2 linked regions of the Geobacillus stearothermophilus ATCC 12980 genome follow. The protein of the gene in region 2 interacts with the protein of the main gene of each other region in a pairwise test. Links are inferred from orthologs where the notes say so. Each region holds a gene or a part of one and is shown on either strand. Other genes may lie near its edges. The genes, in order: tuf and QSJ10_RS14645.

Region 1 (10,793 bases), 2.6 Mb from region 2 along the record:
TGCGGATCGCTTCCGGAACTTCTTGCGCTTTCCCGGTGCCAAATCCGACGTGGCCGTTTTTATCGCCGACGACGACGAGAGCTGAAAAGCGCAGGCGACGTCCGCCTTTCACGACTTTTGCTACACGGTTGACCGCGACTACACGCTCTTCGAGTTCGAGTTTATTTGGATTGATACGACGCATCGTTGTCCCTCCTTTGTGATTAGAATTCCAGACCAGCTTCGCGGGCGGCATCCGCTAGTGCTTTCACCCGGCCATGGTACAAATATCCGCCACGATCGAAGACGACTTGTTTGATGCCTTTTTCCAACGCCCGTTTGGCGACAAGTTCGCCGACTTTTTTCGCCGCCTCAATGTTGTTCGTCGAATCTAAGCCGAACTCTTTATCCAATGTCGACGCGCTGACAATCGTTGCTGATTTTGTATCATCAATAATTTGTGCATAAATATGTTTGTTTGAACGGAACACGCTCAACCGCGGACGTTCAGTCGTGCCGAAGATTTTTTTCCGGATGCGCGCGTGTCTTTTTTTGCGGACCGCGTTTCGGTCAACTTTTGTAATCATCGAGTGTCACTCCTTTCGCTTCGCTATGCCGCGTTATTTACCAGTTTTGCCTTCCTTCAGGCGCACCAATTCGCCTTCGTAGCGAATGCCTTTGCCTTTATACGGCTCCGGCGGGCGTACAGCACGAATGTTGGCTGCCAATTCGCCGACGCGTTGTTTGTCTGCCCCTTTGACGATAATTTTCGTTTGGGACGGCACTTCGATTTCGAGCCCTTCCTCTGGCTCAATTTCTACCGGATGGGAGTAACCGACGCTCAACACAAGCTTTTTCCCTTGTTTGGACGCCCGGTACCCGACACCAACGAGTTCGAGCGCTTTTTCATACCCTTTCGAAACGCCTTCGACCATGTTGGCGAGCAAGCTGCGCGTCGTGCCGTGGAGCGCGCGGTGATGTTTTTCATCGCTTGGGCGCGTAACGGTGATCACATTGCCCTCAACGGTGATCGTCATATCCGGATGGAACGTGCGGGTTAATTCCCCCTTCGGCCCTTTGACCGTAACGGTATTGCCGTTCACAGTAACGGTGACACCGGCAGGAATTTCAATTGGTTTTTTGCCGACACGTGACATGTCAAACACACCTCCATTCTTGAGCAAATAAATTACCAAACGTAGGCGATTACTTCGCCGCCCGTGCCTTTTTGCCGTGCTTCTTTGTCCGTTAAGACGCCTTGCGATGTCGAAAGAATCGCGATGCCTAAGCCGTTTAAGACGCGCGGCACTTCATGAGCCTTGACGTATACGCGCAAACCGGGTTTGCTGATGCGTTTCAGCCCTGTAATGACGCGTTCATTGTTCGGGCCGTACTTCAAGAAGATGCGGAGAATGCCTTGTTTGTTGTCTTCGATATATTCATAATCACGAATAAACCCTTCGCGCTTTAAAATTTCGGCGATTTCCCGCTTGATTTTCGAAGCCGGGACTTCGAGTTTTTCGTGACGAACCATATTCGCATTCCGAATGCGGGTCAGCATATCAGCAATTGGATCTGTCATCACCATTTTGTTTTACCTCCTTCCCAATCAATGGGTTGATTACCAGCTGGCTTTTTTGATGCCAGGAAGTTGACCTTTATATGCGAGTTCACGGAAACAAATACGGCAAAGTTTAAACTTGCGGTAAACCGAATGCGGGCGGCCGCAGCGCTCGCAGCGGGTATACGCTCTTACTTTAAACTTCGGCGTCCGTTTTTGTTTCGCGATCATCGATTTTTTAGCCACGATTTCGCCTCCCTTTCCTTATGGGATCATTATTTTTGGAATGGCATGCCCAGCAACGCCAGCAGTTCACGCGCTTCTTCGTCCGTGTTGGCCGTTGTGACGATCACGATATCCATGCCGCGCACTTTGTTCACTTTATCGTAGTCAATCTCCGGGAAAATGAGCTGCTCTTTAATGCCGAGCGTATAGTTGCCGCGGCCATCGAACGCTTTTTTCGATACCCCGCGGAAGTCGCGCACGCGCGGGAGCGAGACCGAGATCAACTTATCAAGAAATTCATACATCCGTTCACCGCGCAACGTTACTTTTGCACCGATCGGCATCCCTTGGCGGAGACGGAAGCCCGCAATCGATTTTTTCGCGCGCGTCACAACCGGACGCTGGCCGGCGATCAACGTCAGCTCTTCAACGGCGCTGTCTAATGCTTTCGGGTTTTGCACCGCGTCGCCGACACCCATGTTGATGACGATTTTTTCGATTTTCGGCACTTGCATGATCGATTTATAGTTGAACTTGCTCATCAGAGCAGGAACGACTTCTTTTACATACTTCTCTTTTAGGCGGTTCATAAAGGTACCTCCTTTCCTGCGTCACGATTATTTATCTAAAATCTCTCCGGATTTTTTCGCGTAGCGCACTTTTTTACCGTCGACAATTTTGTAGCCGATGCGCGTCGGTTCGCCTGTTTTCGGATCTAACGGCATCACTTTCGACACATGGATCGGCGCCTCTTTTTCGATGATGCCGCCTTGCGGATTCGCTTGCGACGGTTTCGCATGCTTTTTCACAATGTTGACGCCCTCAACGATGACGCGGTTTTTCTTCGGAAACGCCGCCAGGATGACGCCTTGTTTGCCTTTGTCTTTACCGGAGATTACTTGCACTTTGTCACCTTTTTTTACATGCATCGCATTCGCACCTCCTTGAAACGTGCTTCCGTCCCATTAGATAACTTCCGGGGCTAACGAAATGATTTTCATGAAATCTTTGTCGCGCAGTTCGCGGGCAACCGGCCCAAAAATACGCGTGCCGCGCGGGCTTTTGTCATCACGGATGATGACGCAGGCGTTCTCGTCAAAACGGATATATGAACCGTCCGGACGGCGCACCCCGCGTTTTGTGCGGACGACCACCGCTTTTACGACTTGACCTTTTTTAACAACGCCACCTGGCGTCGCATCTTTAACCGTAGCGACAACAACATCGCCGATGTTCGCATAGCGGCGGCCCGAGCCTCCGAGCACTTTAATGACAAGCACTTCGCGTGCGCCAGAGTTATCAGCTACTTTTAAGCGAGATTCTTGTTGAATCATCGACGAAACCTCCTTTCGGACTTATCTCCCCGAACTGGAATGAAATGATTACAGAACAACTGCTTTTTCAACGATCTCGACGAGGCGGAATCGTTTCGTTGCCGACAGCGGGCGGGTTTCCATGATTTTGACGATGTCGCCCACTTTCGCTTCGTTATGTTCGTCATGCGCTTTATATTTTTTCGAATATTTCACGCGCTTGCCGTATAACGGATGTTTTTTGTACGTTTCAACCAAAACGGTAATCGTTTTGTCCATTTTGTCTGATACGACCCGTCCGACGTACACTTTTCGTTGATTGCGTTCGCTCATTCCGCAAACCTCCTCTCAAACATTATTTATTGGCAGCGAGCTCACGTTCACGAATGATCGTTTTCATACGGGCGATGTCTTTGCGCACTTGGCGGATGCGCGCCGTGTTTTCGAGTTGGCCCGTCGCCAGCTGGAAGCGAAGGTTGAACAACTCTTCCTTCAACGCTTTAATTTTTTGTTCGATTTCGGCAGTGGTTAACTCACGGATTTCTTTCGCTTTCATTACGCCTCACCACCAGTTTCTTCACGTTTTACGAATTTGCATTTGATCGGAAGTTTGTGAGAAGCCAAACGCAACGCTTCACGTGCCACTTCCTCGGAAACACCGCCCACTTCAAACATCACTTTGCCTGGTTTGACAACGGCAACCCAGCCTTCCGGAGCCCCTTTACCGGAACCCATCCGCACTTCAAGCGGTTTCGCTGTGTATGGCTTCGAAGGGAAAATGCGAATCCATACTTTTCCGCCCCGTCTCATGTAGCGGGTCATTGCCCGACGGGCGGCCTCAATTTGCCGGTTCGTAATCCAAGCCGATTCCAGCGCTTGCAGGCCGAATTCACCAAAATGAACTTCCGTACCGCCTTTGGCGCGGCCTTTCATCCGTCCGCGATGTTCACGGCGATATTTGACGCGTTTTGGCATTAACATGATTATTTTCCTCCTTCCTCAGCTTTTTTCTTTGTCGGAAGGACTTCCCCACGGTAAATCCATACTTTCACGCCGATTTTTCCGTACGTCGTATCGGCTTCTGCCGTCGCATAGTCAATGTCAGCGCGCAGCGTATGGAGTGGAACCGTCCCTTCGCTGTAATGTTCCGAACGTGCAATCTCTGCACCGCCTAAGCGGCCGGACACCATCGTTTTGATCCCTTTCGCCCCGGCGCGCATCGCCCGTTGAATCGCTTGTTTTTGCGCCCGGCGGAACGATACGCGGTTTTCAAGCTGGCGGGCAATATTTTCCGCAACAAGTTTCGCATCCAAATCCGGTTTTTTGATTTCAACGATGTTGATGTGAACGCGTTTGCCGGTCAATTGCGTGAGCGCTTTGCGGAGCGCTTCCACTTCCGAACCGCCTTTCCCGATGACCATGCCCGGTTTCGCCGTATGGATCGTCACGTTGACGCGGTTGGCGGCGCGTTCAATCTCTACGCGGGAAACGGCTGCGTCCTGCAAACGTTTGTTGATGTATTCACGGATTTTTAAGTCCTCATGCACGAGGTCTGCATAGTCTTTTTCCGCATACCATCTCGATTCCCAGTCACGAATGATGCCGATGCGCAGACCGATCGGATTGACCTTTTGACCCACGGATTATCCCTCCTTCTTTTCTGACACGACGATTGTAATATGGCTTGTGCGTTTATTAATGGCGCTTGCCCGGCCCATCGCACGCGGACGGAAACGTTTCAACGTTGGACCTTCATCAACGTACGCTTGGGAAATGACCAAGTTGTTGACGTCCATGTCATAGTTGTGTTCAGCGTTGGCAACAGCCGATTTCAACACTTTTTCAATGATCGGGGAAGCCGCTTTTGGCGTGTGGCGCAAAATCGCGAATGCTTCGCCCACTTCCTTCCCACGGATCAAGTCAATGACTAAGCGCGCTTTACGAGGAGCGATGCGAACGGTTCTCGCAACAGCTTTAGCTTGCATATCCAGAACCTCCTCTCATTACCGTTTTGTTTTCTTGTCATCGCCAGCATGGCCGCGGAACGTGCGCGTCGGCGCAAATTCACCCAATTTGTGCCCGACCATGTCTTCTGTGATGTATACCGGTACATGTTTGCGGCCGTCATATACGGCGATCGTATGGCCGACAAACTGCGGGAAGATCGTCGAACGGCGAGACCATGTTTTGATCACTTGTTTTTGCCCAGTTTCATTGAGCTTTTCGATTTTTTTCATCAAATGTTCATCGCAAAACGGACCTTTTTTCAAGCTGCGACCCATAAGTGAACCTCCCTTCTGAATTGCGCTCGTTCATTATTTCTTACGGCGGCGAATGATGAATTTATCCGATTTGTTTTTCTTTTTGCGCGTTTTGTATCCGAGCGTCGGTTTGCCCCACGGCGTCATCGGCGACTTGCGTCCGATCGGTGCTTTCCCTTCACCACCGCCGTGCGGATGATCAACTGGGTTCATAACCGAACCTCGAACAGTCGGACGGATGCCTAACCAGCGAGCGCGCCCTGCTTTCCCGATGTTGACAAGTTCATGTTGCTCGTTGCCGACTTCACCGACAGTAGCGCGGCATTTGCCCAAAATCATGCGCACTTCGCCCGAAGCGAGGCGAACGATGACATATTTGCCTTCTTTCCCGAGCACTTGCGCCGACGTTCCGGCTGCACGCACCAATTGCCCGCCGCGGCCCGGCTTCAATTCGATGTTGTGGACAAGCGTACCGACCGGGATGTTTTCAAGCGGCAATGCATTCCCGATTTTAATGTCCGCATCCGGACCCGACATGATTTCCATGCCGACTTTTAAGTTTTTCGGCGCGATGATGTACCGTTTTTCACCGTCTGCATAGTTGATGAGCGCGATGTTCGCCGAGCGGTTCGGATCGTACTCAATCGTAGCAACGCGTCCTGGAATTCCATCTTTGTCACGCTTAAAGTCGATGATCCGGTATTGACGCTTATGACCCCCGCCTTGATGGCGAACGGTAATTTTCCCTTGGTTGTTGCGGCCTGCTTTTTTCTTTAATGGAGCAAGCAGCGATTTTTCCGGCTGGTCTGTCGTGATCTCCGAGAAATCAAGCACCGTCATGCCGCGACGGCCGTTCGATGTCGGTTTGTATTTTTTAATCGCCATCGGAATGTCCCTCCTTCGCTTTTAGTCTTACACTTCAAACAGTTCGATTTCTTTGCTGTCTGGCGTCAGCGTAACGATCGCTTTGCGGCGGCGGTTCGTATAGCCGCTGTAGCGGCCGACGCGTTTAAATTTCCCTTTATAGTTCATGATGTTGACTTTCTCGACTTTGACGCCAAAAATTTTCTCGACCGCGTCTTTCACTTCCGTTTTGTTCGCTTTGACGTCGACCTCAAACGTATATTTCTTTTGCCCGATCAAATTCATTGTGTTTTCCGTGATGATGGGGCGCTTAATAATGTCGCGAGGGTCTTTCATTATGCAAGCACCTCCTCTACTTTCTCCACGGCCGCCTTCGTAATGACGAGCTTATCGTGGTTTAACACGTCAAGCACGTTGATGCCGTTGGCTGGAACGACTTTGACGCCCGGGATGTTGCGCGCCGACAAATATACATTCTCATTGAGTTCGTCGGTCACAATGAGTGCTTTCCGATCCACCGAGAGATTGTTTAAAATTTTGACCATTTCCTTCGTCTTCGGTGCTTCAAGCGACAATTGGTCCAGTACCACGATGTCGTTTTCGAGCACTTTTGAAGACAATGCCGATTTGATCGCTAAACGACGGACTTTTTTCGGCAATTTGTAGCTGTAGCTGCGCGGAACCGGACCAAAGACCGTGCCGCCGCCGCGCCATTGCGGAGCGCGAATCGAACCTTGGCGGGCGCGTCCTGTCCCTTTTTGACGCCACGGTTTGCGGCCGCCGCCGCTCACTTCCGCGCGGTTTTTCGTTTTGTGCGTTCCTTGGCGCATCGAGGCGCGCTGCATAATGACAGCTTCGAACAATACGTGTTTATTCGGTTCAATCCCAAAAACGGCATCGTTCAGCTCGATTTCTCCGACTGTCTGCCCGTTTTGGTTATATAATGCTACTTTTGGCATTACGTAGTTCCTCCTTTCTCGGCCAAATGTTATTTCGCCTTCGCTTTCGCTTTAACGGCGCTTTTTACGATCACTAATCCTTTTCTCGGGCCCGGTACGTTCCCTTTGATGAGCAACAAGTTACGTTCCGGATCGACCTTGACAATTTTCAAGTTTTGAATCGTCACACGCTCGCCGCCCATGCGTCCCGGCAAGTTTTTCGTTTTGAATACGCGGTTTGGCGCGATGGCACCCATCGAACCCGGGCGACGATGATAGCGAGAGCCGTGAGCCATTGGCCCGCGCGACTGGCCATGGCGCTTAATGGCCCCTTGGAACCCTTTCCCCTTGGAAATGCCTGTGACATCGACGATGTCGCCTTCGCTGAAAATGTCCACTTTTACTTCTTGGCCAACTTCATACTCATTGATGTTGGCGCCGCGAATTTCACGAATGAAGCGCTTAGGTGCCGTGTTTGCTTTGGCAGCATGGCCAATTTGCGGTTTGTTGGCGCGTTTTTCGCTAATATCTTCAAACCCTAATTGGATCGCTTCATAACCGTCGTTTTCGATCGTTTTCTTTTGCAACACGACGTTTGGCGTTGCATGGATGACAGTAACCGGAATCAAATCGCCATTTTCCGCAAATATTTGCGTCATACCGATTTTTCTGCCTAAGATTCCCTTCGTCATTCGTCACACCTCCTAATCGATTAAAGTTTAATTTCAATATCAACGCCCGACGGCAAATCCAGCCGCATCAACGAATCAACCGTTTGCGGAGTCGGATTGATAATGTCAATTAAACGTTTGTGTGTCCGCATTTCGAATTGTTCACGAGAGTCTTTGTACTTGTGAACGGCACGCAAAATCGTATAGACCGTTCTTTCCGTCGGCAGCGGGATCGGCCCCGACACTTTCGCCCCAGAACGTTTTGCCGTTTCGACGATTTTCTCTGCCGATTGATCTAAAATTCGATGATCATAAGCCTTTAAACGAATACGGATTTTTTCTTTTGCCATTTTGGTTTCCCTCCTTCTTCGCCTATTTTGAAAATAGACTTCTCCATGGAAATTTCCTGCACACCGCCGTGGCAAAGCGGCCGGGTGTGTCAGCAACCTTCCACTTCATCGCAGTCAAAGACCAACATTTGATATTATACTCGTATGTAAGCGAGATTGCAAGTGATTTCTTCGCTTTTCCCACACTTCCTCATTATACATAGCGGCCGCCTCATTTTCAACAAGACACCCAAACGGTGAAGTTTGGCAAAGCCGCGTCAAAGATTGAAAGAACGGTGATGAATAGGATTCTCTGGCAGCCAGGATAAAGAAAAAGGATGTCCAACGATTGGACATCCTTTTTTCTTGATTACTCGATGATTTCCGATACGGAACCAGCGCCAACTGTACGGCCGCCTTCACGGATCGAGAATTTCGTTCCTTCCTCGATCGCGATCGGCGCGATCAGCTCAACCGTCATCTCAACGTTGTCGCCAGGCATAACCATTTCAACGCCTTCCGGAAGCGTGATGATGCCTGTTACGTCCGTTGTGCGGAAGTAGAATTGCGGACGATAGTTCGAGAAGAACGGAGTATGGCGTCCGCCTTCCTCTTTCGTCAGAACGTAAACTTGTGCTTTAAATTTCGTATGCGGCGTGATTGAGCCCGGTTTTGCCAATACTTGGCCACGCTCAACTTCGTCGCGCGATACACCGCGGAGAAGCGCACCGATGTTGTCTCCAGCTTCTGCTTGGTCAAGAAGTTTACGGAACATTTCAACACCCGTAACCGTCGTGGCTTTCGGCTCGTCAGAAAGACCGATGATTTCAACCGGGTCACCGACTTTGAGCGTACCACGCTCAACACGGCCCGTCGCAACCGTACCACGGCCTGTGATCGAGAAAACGTCCTCAATCGGCATCATGAACGGTTTGTCAACTTCACGTTGCGGAGTCGGGATGTACTCATCAACCGCGTTCATCAATTCAATGATTTTTTCTTCCCATTTCGGATCGCCTTCGAGCGCTTTTAATGCCGAACCTTTGATAACCGGCACTTCATCGCCCGGGAAGTCGTATTCAGAGAGAAGGTCGCGAACTTCCATTTCAACGAGTTCAAGCAATTCTTCGTCGTCCACCATGTCGCATTTGTTCAAGAAAACAACGATGTACGGAACGCCGACTTGGCGGGAGAGAAGAATGTGTTCGCGCGTTTGCGGCATCGGACCGTCAGCTGCCGATACAACAAGGATTGCACCGTCCATTTGCGCTGCGCCCGTGATCATGTTTTTGACGTAGTCAGCGTGGCCCGGGCAGTCAACGTGCGCGTAGTGACGAGCCTCTGTTTCATACTCGACGTGGGCCGTCGAAATCGTGATCCCGCGTTCACGCTCTTCCGGAGCTGCGTCGATTTGGTCGTACGCTTTTGCTTCGGCTTTCCCTTGTTTCGCAAGAACCGTCGTGATCGCAGCTGTCAGCGTCGTTTTCCCATGGTCAACGTGGCCGATCGTGCCAATGTTGACGTGCGGTTTCGTGCGCTCAAATTTCGCTTTAGCCATGAGAAAGATCCTCCTTAAAAGTAAAATATGAATTTGTATAGTTAGGTAAGTATAGGATGCTTGGGAACAAAATGTTCCCAAGTCTTACTTACATAAGTATTTATAGCGGAACTAGCAAGAGAAATCAATTATTCGCCTTTATTTTTTTTGATAATTTCATCGGCGATGTTTTTCGGAACTTCTTCGTAGTGATCAAATACCATCGAGAATGTTCCGCGCCCTTGCGTGTTCGAACGGAGCGATGTCGCATAACCGAACATTTCGGCCAGCGGTACCATCGCGCGCACGACTTGGGCATTCCCGCGCGCTTCCATCCCTTCAACGCGACCGCGGCGAGACGTGATGTCACCCATAATGTCGCCGAGGTATTCCTCAGGGATGACAACTTCGACTTTCATGATCGGCTCAAGGAGAACCGGATCACACTTCGTCGCGGCGTTTTTCAGCGCCAATGAAGCGGCGATTTTGAACGCCATTTCACTCGAGTCGACGTCGTGGTACGATCCGTCGAACAGTTTCGCTTTAATGTCGACGATCGGATAGCCAGCTAAGACGCCATTTTGCATCGCTTCTTCCAAACCAGCTTGGACGGCCGGCACATACTCTTTCGGAACGACACCGCCGACAATGGCGTTTTCGAATTCGAAGCCTTTGCCGCGTTCGTTCGGCGAGAATTCGATCCAAACGTGACCGTATTGACCGCGGCCGCCGGACTGGCGAACGAATTTGCCTTCGACTTGGGCCGATTTGCGGAACGTTTCGCGGTAAGCAACTTGCGGCGCGCCGACGTTCGCCTCAACTTTGAACTCACGGCGCATCCGGTCAACGATGATGTCAAGATGCAGCTCGCCCATCCCGGAAATGATCGTTTGCCCTGTTTCCGGGTCGGTGTGAGCGCGGAACGTCGGGTCTTCTTCTTGCAATTTTTGCAGCGCTTGACCCATTTTGTCTTGGTCTGCTTTCGATTTCGGTTCGATCGCGACCGAAATAACCGGCTCTGGGAACTGCATCGATTCTAGGATGACGAGGTTTTTCTCATCACATAGAGTATCGCCGGTTGTCGTATCTTTTAAACCTACTGCTGCCGCAATGTC
Region 2 (10,697 bases):
CTAGCCGAAATCGGTACTAATTTTGGCCAAATGAAAAGGCCGCCTCGATCGGCAGCCTTTTTTCGTTATTCGTCTATATTATCTTTGTCGTTAGCGTCTTGCGGGTCTTCAATTGGGTCTTCGCGGTCCGGAACCGTATCGCGCTCATCATCGCCCGGTCCGTTGTTCGTGTCATCTCCCGGCGGGAGTTGATTGTTTTGGTTGTCGTTCAAATCAACATCGCGGTTGTCCGGGATGCCGTCATTGTCTTTGTCGTTGTCGACGTCATCGTCTTGGTTGATGTCATCGGCCGGGTTCACGTCTAGGTCGTTGACATCGTTTTTATTGTTGTTTGGCGGCGGCGGATTGTCTTTGTCGCCATTGCATCCGGACGCTAAAAAGAGGGCGACGATGGCGCTGAACAGTTTGAACAGCAACGCCTTTTTTTTCATGGCACCTTCTCCTTTCTTCGTGTTGTTGTGACCTTATGTAAGACCGGTCCTTGTTTATCTTTCCCAGAAGAGCGCATTTCATGCAAGGGGAATGAAACAAATGCGGAGGTGGCGTTTAGGGGAATGAACATACGCGCCCCGCAAAGGAGCGCGCGTTGGTCAGCCGTTTGTTTTCTCACCAAGGGCGAACATGAGCTCTGTTTCGCAGACGAGTTCGCCGTCGACGGTGGCGGTGCCTTTGCCTTTGCCGATGGCGCCGCGGGCGCGGAGAATTTCGACTTCCAGGCGAATTTGGTCGCCTGGTTTCACTTGCCGCTTAAAGCGGCAGTTGTCGATGCCGGCGAAAAAAGCGAGGCGGCCGCGGTTTTCTTCGCTTTGCAGGAGGACGACGGCGCCGACTTGGGCGAGCGCCTCGACGATCAACACGCCGGGCATGACCGGGTATTCGGGGAAGTGGCCGGCAAAAAACGCTTCGTTGGCGCTGACGTTTTTGATGCCGACGGCGCGCTTTCCTTCTTCGATTTCCAGAATGCGGTCAACAAGCAAAAACGGATAGCGGTGCGGGATGATGGACTGGATTTGTTGGATGTCAAGCATAGAAACACTCCTTTTTCATGATCATCAAGACGATGACGCGGCGAGGTGCTGCTTACGTCCCTTTTTCGACAAAGTCGAGAATGTGCTGCCACGTCGAGGGGCGGAACACGTCAAGCCACGCTCCGTCGCCGATGGCGCTGTAGCCAACGACCGCTCCCGCCGCAAGGCAGATGGCCATAAGAACGGTGACGATCACGAGCCGAAGCCAGATCGGGATGAGCCGGGTGCGCGCGAAACGGCGCGGCGCGGCCGCCTCCTCTTCAGCCGGAAGGGCTTGGGCTTCCGGTTCAGCGGGAGCCGGCGGGCTCTTTCTCACTCGGCCTTTCCGCCTTGCCATCCGGGAAGACGGCCGATGCATACGCTCTTGATGCCTCTCGTCACTCATCGCGATCCTCCTTATGAGGAGCGCATGCCGTTAATCAGCCCGAGCATTTGTTCCGAAATGGAAATGGCGCGGGCGTTCAGCTGATACGCTCGGTTTGTCGCCATTAGGCCAACCATTTCTTCGCCAAGGTCGACGTTCGACTGTTCCAAGGCGCCTTGCTTGACGCCGATTTGGCCACGCAAATTGCCGTTGAGCTCCCGAGCGGCGCCAGGGACATCCGGCAAGGTGAAGACGTTGTCTCCCTGGGCTTCGAGAAGCTGCGGACGGTCAATGGCGGTGACGCCAAGGTTCACGCGGGCAACAACCGCACCGCTGGCATCAGTGGCCGTCAGCATCCCGGTTGGGGAGAGCTGAAAGCCGGTTGTGCCGGTGGGAAATTCGATGGGCCGATTCGCTTCATCGAGCACCGGGCGGCCGTCGCTTGTCACGAGGGCAAGACGTCCGTCCATAGGAGTGACAGAAAAGTTGCCAGCGCGGGTGTAGCCGATCGTTGTGTCACCGTTGGCATTGGCGACTTGAACGCGAAACCATTGGTTGGCGGCGGTGAAGGCGAAATCGAGCGCGCGGCCGGTCTCGACGAGCGTTCCTTGAACAGACACAAGCATCGTCGAGGCGAGGCGCGCCCCGTTGCCGTAACGCACGCCGGCCGGCGTCTCACGTGGCGCTTCGTCGGCGGGAAGGCGGTCGACTTGCTGGGCGAGGAGCTCAGCGAAGCGCGCTTCGCGCCGTTTAAAGCCGACGGTGTTGCTGTTGGCGATGTTGTGGCTGATCGTATCAAGCCGCTCTTGCAAGGCGTTCATCGTGTTGGCGGCGGTGAGCATCGAACGAAGCACGGGCTTGTCCTCCTTTTGTCATCATTTCAGGCGGCCGACTTCATTGACGGCCTTGTCCAAGCTGCGGTCGTACGCTTGGATGATTTTTTGGTTTGCTTCAAACGTTCGGTAAGCCGCGAGCAAGTCGGTCATCGTCCGCTCAACGTCCACGTTCGACCGTTCGAGAAACCGCTGCTTGACGGTATACGTGACATTGCCGGGCGCCTGCGGCAATGGCCCTGCCGTGCTGCGGAACAGGCCGTTTCCTTCCTTCACCAATGTTTGCGGGTTGGCGGCGAAGGCGACGCCAAGGCGGGCGATTTCCCGGTTTCCGGTGATGATCGTCCCGTCGTCGCGGACGGCGAACGTTTCATTCGGAACGGCGATGCGCTCGCCGTTGCCATCGAGCACATACCAACCGTCTTGCGTGGTTAAATAGCCGTCCGGGCTCACGGTGAAATGGCCGTTGCGCGTGTACCGGATGTCGCCTTGGCCGTTTTCGACGGCAAACAAGAGCGCCCCGCGCTGCCCGCTTGCCGGGTCGACCGGGACTTGTCCATCGACTAAGGCTACATCAGTGGAGAGACCGGTTTCTTTAATATCCCCTTGGCGGAAGTTCGGGATGAGTTCTTGCATATAGACACCCGTCTGGAGCGGCCCGATCGCCGTTTGCGTCAGAATGGCGCGCGGCGGGGCGGTTGGAATCGGCTCGTCCTCGAGGCGGCTCATCAACAGTTCCGGAAACGCTCTCATCGCTCCTGCATCAGCTTTGTATCCCGGCGTTTCGGCGTTCGCCAAGTTGTTGGTCAGCATCTCGACGCGCCGCTCCTGGGCGAGCATGCCGCTCGCGGCGGTATACAATCCTCTTAGCATGACAGCTCCCTCGCTTGTCCATGAAAATTCGTGGCAGAAAGCCGCTGCCGGCGTTGGCGGGCGGCTTGTTGATTCCATTATAGGCGGGCGGGGGCGGCAGCCGCATCCCCTGCTTTTCCTTTTTTACACCAACTGCGATTTCGACGCGCGGTCGATGTTCTCAAGCATCAGCCCGGTGCCAAGGGCGACGCAGTCCATCGGATTTTCGGCGATGAACACCGGCAGCTTCAGCTCTTCGGCAAGCAACTGATCGATTCCATGCAAGAGGGCGCCGCCGCCCGTTAAGATGACGCCTCGGTCGATGATGTCGGCCGACAGTTCCGGCGGCGTGCGCTCGAGCACGCTTTTCGCGGCTTGTACAATCAAGGACACCGGCTCGCGAAGCGCCCGTTCGATCTCCTCCGAACGGACGGTGATCGTGCGCGGCAGTCCGGTGACGAGATCGCGGCCGCGGACGTCGATTTCTTCGGTCCGTGCGCCTGGGAATACCGTTGCGACTTTGATTTTAATCTCCTCGGCCGTTCGTTCCCCGATGAGCAGCTTATATTCGCGCTTGATGTAGTTTAAAATTTCCATATCGAACTTGTCCCCGGCCATTTTAATGGAAGAGGCGGTGACAATGTCCCCCATCGAGAGAACCGCCACGTCGGTCGTGCCACCGCCAATATCAACGACCATGTTTCCGCACGGCTGAAAAATGTCCATTCCGGCGCCAATGGCTGCGACTTTCGGCTCTTCCTCCAAGTACACTTTTTTGCCGCCGCTTTTTTCTGCTGCCTCTTTGATCGCTTTCCGTTCGACCGATGTCGTGTTCGTCGGGCAACAAATCAAAATGCGCGGTTTGGCGAAAAAGCCTTTTAGGTCGAGCTTGCTTAAGAAATGCTTCAGCATCGCTTCTGTAATGTCAAAGTCGGCAATGACGCCGTCTTTGAGCGGCCGAATGGCAACAATATTCCCAGGAGTACGTCCGACCATTCGTCGTGCTTCTTCGCCGACTGCGAGCACTTTGTTCGTGTGTTTATCGATCGCCACGACGGACGGCTCATTGAGCACGATGCCTTTGCCTTTGACGAAAATGAGGACGTTCGCCGTGCCTAGGTCAATGCCGATATCTCGTGAGAACATACATGCTCCTCCTTGCCTCTGCTCTGAAATCATTCCTAATAGATTATTCTACCATATTTGCCCCCCGGAATGATACTGCAAACGGCAGATGGCAAGGAAAAAGTCAGTTGTTTTTCACCGTCTGCTTTTTATACTTTTTCTTCGTTGCCTCCCCGCCCCGCAAATGGCGGATCGATTTATGGTAATCGAGGATTTGTTTCACTTCTTGGGCCAGCTCCGGATTGATCTCCGGCAGCCGTTCGGTCAAGTCTTTATGCACGGTGCTTTTCGACACGCCAAACTCTTTCGCGATGACGCGAACGGTTTTCCTCGTCTCCACGATATACTTGCCAATCTTGATCGTACGCTCTTTGATGTAATCGTGCACACCACTCGCCCTCCCTAAGTTGGATGTGAGAAGTGAGAAGTGTGAAATGAGACTCGTCTTGCCACTGATGAGCGCCGCTTTCGTTGGATGTCTTGGAAGCGTCTTCGCCGCGTCGCTTGCCGGTTGTGAACGATCCCCACCTCAACCACTCTCATTGCTGTTCAATTTGTAACATTTTATTAGACAAAACGGGAATATATACCAGAAATATCAAGGCGGACAACGGTTTTTTCACAATTTTTTTGCGGTTTGTAACGGAAGGGAAATGGGAAACGACTATGTATAGAGAGGAAAAAAGGAGGATCTGGCATGGGCAAAGGAAAAATGATCGGCGTCGCAGCCGTGTTGGCCGGGGTGGCGGCGGCGAGTGCGCTGTTTATGTATAATAGCGGCAACGAGCGCCCGCAGGCGAAAGATGATTTGCTTGGCCCCGCTCCAGCGGGCAAACCAGCGCCCACAGGCGGGAAAGGGATCATCGCCGGAACGTTGGAGCCGTCACTCACATACGAAAAGCAAAACGATGCTTACGTGTTTACGTTTACGGTCAAAAACCAAACGGAGCGCGTGCAAACGGTGACGTTCACGAGCTCGAAAAAGTATGACTACATTTTGTACCGCGATGGCCAAAAGGTGAAGCAGTACAGCGAAGGGAAGATGTTTGCACAAATTTACGAAGAGCGCACGTTAAAACAAGGGGAAGAGCTGTCGTTTCAGGAGACGTTCCGCGGCCTGGAGCCCGGAACGTATACGCTTGAGTGGTGGCTCGCCGACCAAAACTGGCCGAACGCGCGGGCGAAAGTGACGTTTACGGTGCAATGAGGCTTCGGGCGAATGACAAGTCAAACGGCCGGCCGCATGCGGCGCATGCCAAACGCCGCTCGTGCCGAGTTGGCCAACAGCCCGGTGAGAGAGGGCGTCCGTTCGCCTGTCAACGGCAACAATGACGACAAGAGGGATGTTTCCGTCACTGTGAGGAAGCATCCCTTCCATCTTTCTTTAGCCATAGAGGCCATTCATGGCGAGAGAAACACCGCCCCGTACACGAGCGCCAAGGCGATGACGTACGCCGGATGGAGGCGCCATTTGCCGAACATCAACAGGGCGCTGGTGGCAGCGAGACACACCATTTGGACGAGCCCGGCTCCTTCGTACGACTCGCGAAAAAAGTCGATCGCCATGATCCCGAGCATGACGACGCGAAAAAAAGCAAGAAATAAATGCCATTGGTTCATCGAAGTCATCCCTTTATCGTGAGTCTCACCAAGCGGCGACCGCCCCGTCCGTGTGCGGCTCCGTCCCGGCGGCAAGCACGCCGGTGTCAGGATCGCGCCAAATGATTTGTCCGCGGCCGAACGGACCTCCGTCTAAGGCAAAGCGAATGTCATGCCCTTTGCGGGCGAGCGCTTCGGCGATATGGCGCGGGAAGTGCGGCTCGACGAGCACCGTTTTTTCTTCCATCCACTGCCAGCGTGGCGCATCGAGCGCCGCTTGCGGGTTCAAGTCAAAATCGATGGTGTTCATGATCACTTGCAAATGCCCTTGCGGCTGCATAAATCCGCCCATGACGCCGAACGGGCCGACCGGTGCGCCGCCTTTCGTCAAAAAGCCGGGGATGATCGTATGGTACGGCTTTTTCCTTGGCGCCAGCCCGTTCGGATGGCGTTCATCGAAGACAAAGTTATGGCCGCGGTTGTGCAGGGCGATGCCCGTGCCTGGGACGACGAGGCCGGAGCCGAAGCCCATGTAATTGCTTTGAATATAGGACACCATATTCCCTTCGCCGTCGGCGGCGGCCAAATAGACCGTGCCGCCTTTGGGCGGCGTTCCCGGCTCCGGCGTCAGCGCCTCCGCGCCGATTTGCGCCCGGCGCATGGCGGCAAACGACTCCGACAACAGCTCGTCTGGGCTGCAGCTCATATAACGGCGGTCGGCGATGTACGCTTTTCCATCGGCAAAGGCCAGCTTCATCGCCTCGATTTGCCGGTGGTGCGTCTCGACATACGGGACGCTTGGCACGTCAAACCCGTTCATGATGTTGATGGCCATCAACGCGACAAGCCCCTGCCCGTTCGGCGGGATTTCCCACACTTCATAGCCGCGATAGGAAACGGAGATCGGCTCGACCCATTCCGGTTCGTACTCGGCGAGGTCGTCCGCCGCCAAAAAGCCGCCGTATTGCTTCGAGAAGGCGGCGATTTTTTCCGCCAGCTCGCCGCGGTAAAAGCTTTCCGCCTCCGTTTCGGCAATGGAGCGCAGCGTCGCCGCATGATCCGGAGAAGCCCACACTTCCCCGATCTTCGGCGCGCGGCCGCCCGGCGCAAACGTCGCAAACCACGAGGCGAACTCCGGCCCGTTCAGCGCTTCTTTGTACACCCGATAAGCGTTCGCCCAGTATTTGCCCAGCACCGGCGATACTTGACACAAAAGTGCTTGCACAAGCCAAGTTACACGACATGACCTATCGTCTACTTCGATCAAGCGTGCCAAGTACAAACGAATGCGAAAAACCCTCCAGCAAAAAGGGACGGCTTCTGCGCGTCGGAAGTTGAAAACAATCGGACAACGAGAAAACCGTTGGATGACGGATGTGAACCATGCTGTCACGAAGGCACTCGTTCGTCAATATGGAGAACGTACCCTTTTGGTCGCTGTGCTTCCCCGTTTGGATTTCGAAACATCAAAACCAAAAAGACCCGCCCGCTTGTCTTGGCAAACGGACAGGCCTTTTCGTCGCGTTTTTCGTTTCCTCTTGCTCGACGCCTTGTCGATTACGCTCTCGCCATGCCGATCGAGGCGTCTGGCGTTTTGTAGGAAGACGCGTCATCATGTTGGTCTTGCTCATGGTCGCTTGGCGCCGTTTTGTTGTCATCAGCCGGCGTTTGTTCGGTTTCCTTGGCCGGGCTTTGTTCACTCGGCGCGGTTTCGTCGCTTGGCGTCACGTTCTTCTCTTCGCTTGCGTTGGCGTTATCTGTTCCGGCGTTGTCTTCGGCTTTGTCGGTCAAGGCGGTCAACGGTTTGTCGATATAGTCGATCGGGTTGACCGGTTTGCCGTCTTTGCGAATTTCAAAGTGGACGTGGATGTCTGCTTGTTTGTTAAACTCGCTTTGCCCTGCCTTGCCAATCACTTCGCCTTGTTTCACCGTATCGCCTGCTTCCACTTTCACGTCGGCCAGCGATTGATAGACGGTCGTGACCCCTTGTTCATGATTGATTTCCACAACGTAGCCTAAAATCGGGTCTTTTTCCGCTTTCGTTACCGTGCCGCTTAATGCAGCCGTAACGTCAAACGTTTTGCCGTCTTGGCGCACAAGGTCGATCCCTTGGTTCGGATGGTACGTATGATCGTAAAAGACGAGGGCTGCTTCCTGTTCCTGTTCTGATGCGTTGTCATCATAGAACGGTGTTTTGACTTGCACGGCGTTCGGGTCAAGCACAGGCATCGCGATGTTTTCGACCGTTTCATTGACCGGAACAGCCGGGTTTTCCTGCTGGGCGGTGCCGTTTTTCACGGTGTCGTTTTCACCCGACTTCTCTTGTTTGCCCACTTGGAACCAAAGTGCGCCTGCGACGATCAACGCTGCGCAAGATAGATAAATAGCCGGAAATACCCAACGCTTGCGGAAGAAACGCTTCAGCGACGGTTGTTTTTGTTCCTCTCTCATGTTCATCACCTCAACAACCATTTTGAACAGAAAGAGGAAAAGATATACACGCCGAATACAATTTTTTCGCTTATTTTTTGATATTCCCCCGCATTTTATGCAAAAAAAAAAAATCGGAGCGGACGCCCCGTCATTGTTTGGCGGTCAACTTGTTCAAAAAGGCGGTCGCTGAAGAGATGCGGACGCCTCGGTAATAATGCTTCACGATGTCGGCGTACGTTTTCCCTTCTTTGGCCATAAAGTTGGCGCCGTATTGACTCATGCCGACGCCATGGCCGTAACCTTTCGTCGTAATGATGATGTCATTCCCGCTACGCACCCAGGTGAAATCACTCGACGGCAAGCCGAGCCGTTCACGCACTTCGCGGCCCGTGAACGTCTTTCCGCCGATTTTCACCTCGCCGACTCGACGGCCGGGCGTGCGCGATAAAATGACACCGACGGATCCGTCTTTTGGCAGCACGATTCCGAGCCTCCGCTCAAATTCGACGACAGACATCGTTTTTCGCTGATAAAACTTCGGGGATTGTTTGTCCCATAGGCTGACGACGCTTTTTAAATACGGGATATCGTTTTTCCAGTACGCTTCAGAATTTTCTGTATACCCGTTGCTTGTGGAAAAGAAGAGCGCTTCAATCGGTTCGTTGTTGTACGTTAAAATTTGCCCGCGCGTATCCAGAACCGCTTTGGTCACTTTTTTGATCTTCCAGTCGTAATCGCTTCCCCATAACTTCCGCAGTTCGTCATCGCTGTAATACACTTGGTGCGCCACTGTGTCGGTCACATTCGCTCCTTGCGGCAGGCGGAACGGCTGGTTGGCGAGCATCTGTTTGACGATATACGTTCGTGCCGTTAAGGCCTGCGCCTTTAACGCCTCGAGCTCAAATTCGGCCGGCATTTCCGCCGCCACCACTCCGATGACGTACTGTTCAAGGGGGATTTTTTCCACGCGCTGTTCTTTGCTTCGGTAAACCGCCACGTCAATGGACGGCCCTTCGGCTGCCTGCGAACGCTGGAGTTGTTCGTGCTTCTGCAACTGTTCCGTCAATTTCGCCACCTTCCCATCGTAAAACGGCAGGACAAGCGCTGCAGGAATGACGAGGATGGCCACAAACAGGCATAGTGCAAGTACGATGACCGGTTTCAGTCGTTTCACCATAGCCGAGCCCCCAATATGCATTTTCTAAGCCCAAGCGGACATGATCAATCAATGCCTGCATGGCTTCCGTTCGTTACTTATAGTTATGGGCTCGGACAAGTATATATGACTGTTTTCTTTCGCGTCTCCTCCTGTCCTTGAACGAGCGGATGCGCGCCCTCTTCCGTGCAGCGGAAAGCGGAGAGCCGGCATTGGCCGGCCAAGCGGGGGGGAGAGAATGCAAAAAACGACCATTCGATAAGCGTCAATTCCCGTTTTTAGGTCTGGGCGTGAGAAAATGCAAAAAACGACCATTCCCCGCCGAAACAGGCAGTTCACGGTCGTTTTTTCGCCATTATCCGTTCCATTCGATCGCTTGGATCGGGTCGAGTTGTTCTGTTTCTTCCCGAACGCGTTCAATGTCAGCGCCAAGCGCGGCCAGTTTTTCATGAAAGCGGACATAGCCGCGGTCAAGATGACGAAGCTCGGTCACGCGCGTGTAGCCGTCCGCCGCAAGTCCAGCCAAAATCAAAGCGGCGGCAGCACGCAAATCGGTGGCCGCTACTTCAGCGCCTTGCAGCTGGCACGGACCGTTAATAATGACAGAGCGCCCTTCAATTTTAATATCAGCGTTCATCCGGCGGAATTCTTCCACATGCATGAAGCGGTTTTCAAATACCGTCTCGGTGATCATGCTTGTGCCTTCGGCTTTTAACAAGAGAGCCATCATTTGCGATTGCATGTCAGTTGGAAAACCTGGGTATGGCATCGTTTTAATGTCGACGGCTTTCAACGTTTCCGGACCGATGACGCGCACACCGTTTTCTTCTTCGATAATCGTCACGCCCATTTCTTCCATTTTGGCAATGAGCGAGCTTAAATGTTCGGGAACCGCTCCTTGCACGAGGACGTTGCCGCCGGTGATGGCGGCTGCCACCATAAAGGTGCCAGCTTCAATGCGATCCGGGATGACGGTGTGGGACGTGCCGACGAGCTCGTCAACTCCCTCGATTCGAATCGTGCCGGTCCCGGCGCCGCGCACTTTGGCGCCCATCGCGTTCAAAAAGTTCGCCAAATCGACAATTTCCGGCTCTTTGGCGCAGTTTTCGATCACAGTTGTACCTTCCGCGAGCACCGCGGCCATCATAATATTTTCCGTTGCCCCAACGCTTGGAAAGTCCAAGTATACTTTGGCGCCGCGGAGACGGCCGTTCACTTCTGCATCGATAAAGCCGTTGCCGACTTTCACGGAGGCGCCCATTGCTTCAAATCCTTTTAAATGTTGATCGATCGGGCGCGAACCAATG

Evidence for each region.
Region 1: the proteins of QSJ10_RS14645 (region 2) and tuf interact in binary tests that used the Bacillus subtilis proteins (3 or more experiments, as listed by UniProt). The link is inferred for Geobacillus stearothermophilus ATCC 12980 from one-to-one orthologs.

What each region holds. Positions count from the first base shown.
Region 1 is NZ_CP128494.1:125,000-135,792, reverse strand. What follows is about bases 7,606-10,590. They hold tuf (elongation factor Tu), read right to left. Parts: upstream 9,700-10,590; coding sequence 8,512-9,699; downstream 7,606-8,511. Other genes in these bases: fusA (elongation factor G), read right to left, coding at 9,828-10,590; rpsJ (30S ribosomal protein S10), read right to left, coding at 7,854-8,162; rplC (50S ribosomal protein L3), read right to left, coding at 7,606-7,833. Outside these bases: rpsE (30S ribosomal protein S5), read right to left, coding at 1-184; rplR (50S ribosomal protein L18), read right to left, coding at 204-566; rplF (50S ribosomal protein L6), read right to left, coding at 600-1,136; rpsH (30S ribosomal protein S8), read right to left, coding at 1,169-1,567; QSJ10_RS00720 (type Z 30S ribosomal protein S14), read right to left, coding at 1,601-1,786; rplE (50S ribosomal protein L5), read right to left, coding at 1,816-2,355; rplX (50S ribosomal protein L24), read right to left, coding at 2,383-2,694; rplN (50S ribosomal protein L14), read right to left, coding at 2,731-3,099; rpsQ (30S ribosomal protein S17), read right to left, coding at 3,148-3,411; rpmC (50S ribosomal protein L29), read right to left, coding at 3,434-3,634; rplP (50S ribosomal protein L16), read right to left, coding at 3,634-4,059; rpsC (30S ribosomal protein S3), read right to left, coding at 4,062-4,718; rplV (50S ribosomal protein L22), read right to left, coding at 4,722-5,063; rpsS (30S ribosomal protein S19), read right to left, coding at 5,082-5,360; rplB (50S ribosomal protein L2), read right to left, coding at 5,394-6,224; rplW (50S ribosomal protein L23), read right to left, coding at 6,252-6,539; and 3 more genes. UniProt on the Bacillus subtilis protein: GTP hydrolase that promotes the GTP-dependent binding of aminoacyl-tRNA to the A-site of ribosomes during protein biosynthesis.
Region 2 is NZ_CP128494.1:2,694,700-2,705,396, forward strand. Bases 2,223-5,111 are described here. They hold QSJ10_RS14645 (rod shape-determining protein), read right to left. Parts: upstream 4,224-5,111; coding sequence 3,222-4,223; downstream 2,223-3,221. Other genes in these bases: QSJ10_RS14635 (flagellar hook-basal body protein), read right to left, coding at 2,223-2,246; QSJ10_RS14640 (flagellar hook-basal body protein), read right to left, coding at 2,268-3,098; spoIIID (sporulation transcriptional regulator SpoIIID), read right to left, coding at 4,327-4,590; QSJ10_RS14655 (BsuPI-related putative proteinase inhibitor), read left to right, coding at 4,900-5,111. Also shown: QSJ10_RS14620 (hypothetical protein), read right to left, coding at 66-431; 3-hydroxyacyl-ACP dehydratase FabZ, read right to left, coding at 591-1,028; QSJ10_RS14630 (DNA-directed RNA polymerase subunit beta), read right to left, coding at 1,081-1,413; more of QSJ10_RS14635, read right to left, coding at 1,425-2,222; more of QSJ10_RS14655, read left to right, coding at 5,112-5,409; QSJ10_RS14660 (hypothetical protein), read right to left, coding at 5,430-5,558; QSJ10_RS14665 (chromate transporter), read right to left, coding at 5,604-5,822; stage II sporulation protein SpoIIQ, read right to left, coding at 7,359-8,252; spoIID (stage II sporulation protein D), read right to left, coding at 8,383-9,411; murA (UDP-N-acetylglucosamine 1-carboxyvinyltransferase), read right to left, coding at 9,746-10,697. UniProt on the Bacillus subtilis protein: Forms membrane-associated dynamic filaments that are essential for cell shape determination. Acts by regulating cell wall synthesis and cell elongation, and thus cell shape.